Linked DNA regions of Prosthecobacter dejongeii. The main gene of each other region encodes a partner of the protein of the gene in region 2 in a complex. Links are inferred from orthologs where the notes say so. Each region holds a gene or a part of one and is shown on either strand. Other genes may lie near its edges. The genes, in order: mnmE and mnmG.

Region 1 (3,219 bases), on a different replicon or contig from region 2:
GACCAACCATGAAAACGGCGAGCAATATGGCTAGGGACAGCACACAAAGGCTGCTCGTGTGCGGACGCCGCATGATAGAAACACATTTGCAGATCCCTGCGAAAAGCAGCACCAAGGTCAAGCTGGTAGTGATGTGGCGCCCTGACTCGTATGCGGCGGAGGTGGTGTCCGTGGCAAGCAGGAAAGCAAGGAAAATCATGCGGGGGTTTTAGCGGATATTTTTATTCTCTGCAATCAGGATGGTAGGTGAGATTTTAATACCCCAACGGGAGATCTGAGCTAATCTTCCCCTTGGCATTTGGATGTGCACTGCGTTAACTTTAGTCCATATGCGTTTTCTGCTTCTCTGCTGTTTGCCTTTGGCTCTGACCCAATGCGTGGATCCTTATGGCAATCCGATGTCTCCTTTCGGCCCAGGGGCACCAGCTCCTTATACCGATGGGAGAGAGCAGTATCGTACCGACATGCGAGAGCAAGACAGCGGACAGGCACAGCAGGCGTATGATCGCGGGCAGCGAGATGGAAGTGACGATGCCCGGAGTGGGATGCCACGAAATTTACAACGCAATCCTTTTGGTTATTCTTCAACTCAAGCCACAGCTTATAATGATGGTTATGAGCAGGCTTATCGTTCTTCCATACCAGCCAGCAGTGGGATGCCAGGCTACGGCCCTGCCCCTAGCTACCCGAGCCCCGGTGGCTACACACCGCCTGCGTTACCGCCAAGCAATGCGTCTCAGAATGATCCCTCATACAGTCAGGGATATGAATACGGTCTCCGTGACCGGGTAGCAGGAAGGCAAGCAGATGCCGGAGCCCACGTAGGCCGCTATGATCCACGCTATCGGCGGAGCTTTGAGCGCGGGTATTACGATGCCTTTGAAGCTCGATAACCTTCCTCATATAAGGAACTCAATAGGGCCCATATCCTCAAGATGCTTCACTTGCCGATGCAGAAAGAGGAGAAGATGACGTCTAGGATCTGCTCCACATCCACCACACCGACGACTTCACCGAGGGATTGCAGAGCCTCGCGAAGATCCAGGGCCACATATTCAGGAGCGGCGCCATCAATCAGAGCTACGCGGGCTGCCTGAACCTGGGAGACAATGCGCTCAAAGCAGATCTTATGACGAGCATTAATGGCGATGGGATGATCTGCCTGCATGCTCCCCACATTCATGATGAGAGTGCGGATGGCATCGCGAAGCGTCTCGACGCCGACATTCGCCGTGCAGGAGAGCGGAACGCCGCCAGCCCAGTCCGGATGGAGCCCCTGATCGGCTTTATTTAAAATAAGGATGCGCCTGGCCTCGGCCTGAGGAGGCAGGGACACGCGCTGGGCAGCTGAGGGAGGGAGGCTGCCATCCACCACTTCTAAGATCAGATCCGCACGCTCCAGCTCGCGCTGAGTCCGCTCGATGCCGACGCGTTCAATTTCATCCTGGCTGCTGCGCAGACCGGCGGTATCAACCAGGCGCAGAGGAATGCCGTGAACCTGGATAATCTCCTCGATGGTATCGCGAGTAGTGCCGGCCGTGGGGCTGACGATGGCGCGCTCAAAGCCTAACAAAAGATTGAGCAAACTTGACTTGCCCACATTGGGTTCGCCGCAAATGACAGTGCGCGCACCGTGGCGGAGGATGCGGCCTTGCTCACTGGTCGCAATGAGCCGACTCGCACGCTCTAACACTAAGTCCATTTTTGCCACCAAAGAAGCCCCTGTATCTGGAGAGATATCTTCTTCAGGGAAATCGATATACGCTTCGACGTGGGCCAACACAGGGAGGAGCTCCTCCTTCAACGCCATAGCTTCTTTACCAATGGCCCCGCCAAGTTGCTCATGCGCTGCCTTTAGAGCGAGTGTGCTTTGAGCATGGATGAGATCCATGACGGCTTCCGCCTGGGTAAGATCCATCTTCCCATTGAGAAACGCACGTTGGGTGAACTCGCCAGGCTCGGCTGCACGAGCACCCGCAGCGAGGAGGCTTTCTAGAAGCTTTTGAGTGACGAGTAAACCTCCGTGTCCCTGAAATTCGACAACATCTTCACCCGTGTAACTGGATGGAGCACAGAAGATGAGGAGCAGTCCTTGATCTAGAGTTGTGCCATCGGCATCTCTGGCAGTTACGAGATGAGCTTGCCGTGCAGGTAAACTCACAAGATCCCTAGCCGTATGAAAAACTTTCTGGGCAACCTCCAAAGCCTGAGGACCTGTGACTCTTAAAACGCTAATCGCCGCCTCTCCCAGTGCAGTGGAGATGGCGGCGATGGTGTCGTGAAGCATTAGCAACTTTGCGGTTAAGAGGGCAGAGTGGAGGTAAATTGGCGGTGACAATGATCACAGTGCCATCCCACCTGCAGAAACCCAACTCACAGCCTTACTTGCTTTTTTTCTTTTCGCCGTCGTCCTTTTTAGCCCCGTCCAGAGGGGTGATGATCGGGCGGTCTTTCATTTCTGGCCAGATGAGCCACTTGTCTCCTTCTTTCACGAAGGAGATGAGGAAGAGCTCTTCGATGCGGTCTGTCAGAGTTTCCTGAGAAGTGCGAACCGTCGCGTGAACGTAATTTTTTTCCTTTTCTTCCACGAGGCCCAAGACATCAATCTTCAGAGTATCCTGTTTCTTCTTGGTGACCTCAGGAGCCGCATTCACACGCTTATGCCAAGCACTGCGGTCTGTGATATAAAACTCCTGAGGCGTAAGAACTTCAAGGTCACGGATTTCTTTGACACCGAAGCGCTCCAGCATCTGGGCTTCTTCTGTCATGGTAGGGGCCGTCTTGATGATGGCGATGGTTTCCTTCTGCTTGCGTTCCAAGGAGCTTGGCAAAAGCATGACGGAAGCCGTTTTCCAATCCTGAGCTACAACGCTCTCCAGGTACTTTTTCACCATGGTGGCGCATGGATGATCCAGTGGCAGTTGAGCGCTCCAGGAGGAGCTTGCGAGGGCAAGGAAGCTCAGGGCCACAGAGAGGCGAAACAGAGGAAGGGCAGAATGCATAGAGTCAGCTTAGACCCGCGTGATCGCGGATTGTTCGGGCTTTTTAGCCCGCACCATGAAGAACGTCAAATGGAGAAACCTGTCCTTTGCTAGGGATTGCTCACAATCTCTCATGCTACCGCCCGTGAATGCAAGAAATCGTAGCCAGAGTAACAAAACCATTCATGCTGGAATGAAGTGAAAACAACAAAGCCGAGGATCGTCCAAGGAACCTCGA
Region 2 (3,298 bases):
TTTCGGGCCACGTTCATAGATCCCGGCATTGGTGGCGAAGACGATCTTTTTGCCTTCTTGCGTGAGTTGCTTTTGCAGAGCCCCAAAGTTGGAGAGTGGCTTGCCAGAATCACCCAGCCAGCGCAAATCCAGCTTGGCTTGCTGGGCTTGCCTGACCCGCTGCACATGATAGAGCCCGCCTTCGTATTCCAGTGTCTCGGTTGCTGAGACCCAAGGTGGACCCTAGAGACCGAACCAAAACAGAAGGTGAGTGAATATCCGCATGAGGCTAAATAGGATCGCTTAGAAAACCCTGTCACAAAGAGCAAAGCTTGGCCAAATCAATGTAGCCTCAACACTCAACCTTCTATTTCTATGCGTAACTCGCTGTTTTCCTTGATCGCTATTTTTGTGTCTGGCTTCTTCATTTGGCTCGGGTGGAGCCACTACTCGAAAGGGAAAGCGAGTGAGAAATGGCCGACAGCTCAAGGGACCGTTCTGGAATCTGAAGTGGCTGAAAGCCGCAAAACGCGTTCAGGCTCCAGCTCACGCATGTATGAGGCCCGTGTGCGCTACGAATACGAAGTGGACGGCCAGAAGATCAAAGGGGATCAAGTGACGTTTATGGATGGCAGTTCCAGCAATCGCTCCGATGCAGCCAATGTAGTGAATCAGCTACCCGTCGGAAAGGTGGTGCCTGTTCATTACAATCCAACCAATCCCCATGAAGCTTGTCTTTTTAATGAAGTTGGTACGATGCCGTGGCTGATGATGGGCGGAGGAGGCATCGGACTTTTAATGTCATTGAAGACCCTGATCTTTGGCAGTCAGGTGAGACGCCGTCGGGAGATCCGCTTTAGCTGATACTTTGAGGAGAAGGGGAAGATTCGATGATCACCCCTTTCTCAACATCACGGCCAGCAGGGCAATATCCGCTGGGGTGACGCCCTGGATGCGGGTGGCCTGGCCGAGTGTGGTGGGGCGGATCTGGGAGAGGCGCATATTCGCCTCTTTTTTCATGCCTTGGATCTTGGAGTAGTCGAAGTTGGCGGGGATCTCTTTTTCATCCATGCGTGCGGTCTTTTCCAGCATCACTTCTTGGCGCTGGATGTAGCCTTCGTACTTGAGGTCATTTTCCAAGAGCTGCCAGATTTCATCGCTGAACTGACTGCGAATGTCCTGGGGCAGGGAAGTGTGATCGTTTTCTGTGCGACGGATCCATGCGTGCAGGCGCATGGATTCATGACTGGTGGTCTGGGCTAAACGGTGAGCTTCGGCCAAACGAGCGGCTTTTTCGGCGGTGTGATCACGGCGGAAATCATCCACCAGACCGAGAGCAGCAGCACGTGGAGTGAGGCGAAGGTCACAATTATCCTGCCGGAGAAGCAGGCGATATTCAGCGCGAGAAGTGAAAAGGCGGTAGGGCTCGGTGGTGCCTTTGGTGACAAGGTCATCCACCAGGACTCCCAAATAAGCTTCGCTGCGGCCTAAAATGAGGGGAGGTTTGCCATGGATTTTCAGGGCCGCATTGGCTCCGGCAAGAAGTCCCTGACCGGCAGCTTCTTCATAACCGGAGGTGCCATTGATCTGACCGGCGAAGTAGAGACCGCCGACACGCTTGGTTTCCAGTGTTGAAGAAAGCTGAGTTGGCGGGCAGTAGTCGTATTCCACGGCATAACCCGGACGGATGATTTCGGCCTTTTCCAGACCGACGATGGAGCGGATAAACTCAAGTTGGACCTCGTAGGGCAGGGAAGTGGAGACCCCATTGATGTAGAATTCGCGGGTATGACGACCCTCCGGTTCGAGGAAAACTTGGTGCCGATCCTTCTCGGCAAAGCGCACCACCTTGTCCTCAATGGAAGGACAATAGCGTGGACCGACCCCTTCGATGCGCCCGCAATACATCGGGGACTTGTCCAAATTGGCCCGGATCACGTCGTGCGTTTGGGTATTGGTGTAGGTGATCCAGCACGGAGTTTGTTCCACGTGGAACATTTTTGGGCCCCAATGGTTGAGCGTAAACAGGTCCTGTTCCTCATCTTTGACCCCGGAAAGGTAGCTGAAATGGGGCGCTGGAGAGTCGCCTGGCTGGACCTCACACTTGGTGAAATCAATGCTTCGGCTGTTGATTCGGCAGGGGGTGCCAGTCTTAAAACGCTTCACCTCAAAGCCGAGATGGAGGAGGCTGTCAGAGAGGGTGGAGGTGCTGTCGCCCATGCGTCCGCCGACCTGGTTTTGCAGCCCCACATGCAGCAGTCCACGCATAAAAGTGCCTGAAGAAATGACGACGGCGGAGGCACGATAGACCATGCCGAGGCTGGTGCGGATGCCGACAACCACGTCATTTTCGACTAAAATCTCGGCCGCGTTGCCCTGGTGCATGTCTAAGTTAGGCTGGTTTTCGATCAGCCATTTCATGCGAAACTGGTAAGCTTTCTTGTCGCACTGGGCGCGGGGGCTCTGCACCGAGGGGCCTTTTCGGGCATTGAGCATGCGAAACTGAATGCCCGTAGCGTCTGTGTTCAGACCCATCACACCCCCAAGGGCATCAATCTCACGAACCACATGACCCTTGGCCAAACCGCCGATGGCGGGGTTGCAGGACATCTGGGAAATGGTATCCAGGTTCTGGGTGAGAATGGCCGTTTGGCAGCCCAATCGGGCAGCCGCCATGGCGGCCTCTACCCCGGCATGGCCTGCTCCGCAGACGATGACATCGTAGTGTTTCGGGTAGGTGTAGAGGCTAGTGGACATGATCAGAGAGGGGGGATGGCGCTGGTTGAAGTCGCTTTACCCGACCCTAGCACAACTCCAAAATTGTTCCATGTGGAACAAAAAGAGCTTGGGTTAGGAACTCTGGGCCATGGCTGAGAGGAAGATAAGGCTCATCGGAACTGCGATCAAAAGGGCCAAAAGGACCATGGCTAAGGCGATGAAACCTTGGTAACGCCTCTCTTTTTGGCTCAATGCGATGATGCTGTCCCGAGCAGCAAGCAGTAGATAAGCGACGTGAGTGAAAGCGATAGCCACGTATGAGACGAGGAAACATGACTGGCTGATACCACCGGCAATTCCCAGTTTGGTTTTGAAAAGCGAAGCGAGTAGCAGTAAGGCAACTCCACTCAGTGGCTAAGTAAACCAAACTCGCAGCGTGGTCATCATCGCCCGTTCTGCGGGAAGGTTAGAAGGGTGGCATTCATCAGGGACTTTGATCTCAGAGAATCTGGCCTGAAATGGCGTCTGTTGCCAGGAAGGTTTTCAGGGCTTCGTTCGTCTCAGTAGGGGCCTCCGGCTGGGGGACAAACAGGGTGGAATT

What was found.
Region 1: the proteins of mnmG (region 2) and mnmE are in contact, whole or in part, in a solved structure (PDB 9HIP), measured with the Escherichia coli proteins. The link is inferred for Prosthecobacter dejongeii from one-to-one orthologs.

The regions. Positions count from the first base shown.
Region 1 is NZ_JACHIF010000007.1:249,636-252,854, reverse strand. The notes cover bases 115-3,012. They hold mnmE (tRNA uridine-5-carboxymethylaminomethyl(34) synthesis GTPase MnmE), read right to left. Parts: upstream 2,288-3,012; coding sequence 941-2,287; downstream 115-940. Other genes in these bases: HNQ64_RS16765 (hypothetical protein), read right to left, coding at 2,382-3,002; HNQ64_RS16775 (hypothetical protein), read left to right, coding at 330-893; HNQ64_RS16780 (DUF3857 and transglutaminase domain-containing protein), read right to left, coding at 115-199. In the rest of the region: more of HNQ64_RS16780, read right to left, coding at 1-114. UniProt on the Escherichia coli protein: Exhibits a very high intrinsic GTPase hydrolysis rate. Involved in the addition of a carboxymethylaminomethyl (cmnm) group at the wobble position (U34) of certain tRNAs, forming tRNA-cmnm(5)s(2)U34.
Region 2 is NZ_JACHIF010000001.1:1,113,949-1,117,246, forward strand. The notes cover bases 306-3,282. They hold mnmG (tRNA uridine-5-carboxymethylaminomethyl(34) synthesis enzyme MnmG), read right to left. Parts: upstream 2,737-3,282; coding sequence 874-2,736; downstream 306-873. Other genes in these bases: HNQ64_RS04430 (DUF3592 domain-containing protein), read left to right, coding at 355-843; HNQ64_RS04440 (hypothetical protein), read right to left, coding at 2,830-3,012; HNQ64_RS04445 (hypothetical protein), read right to left, coding at 3,197-3,282. Outside these bases: HNQ64_RS04425 (phosphodiester glycosidase family protein), read right to left, coding at 1-165; more of HNQ64_RS04445, read right to left, coding at 3,283-3,298. UniProt on the Escherichia coli protein: NAD-binding protein involved in the addition of a carboxymethylaminomethyl (cmnm) group at the wobble position (U34) of certain tRNAs, forming tRNA-cmnm(5)s(2)U34.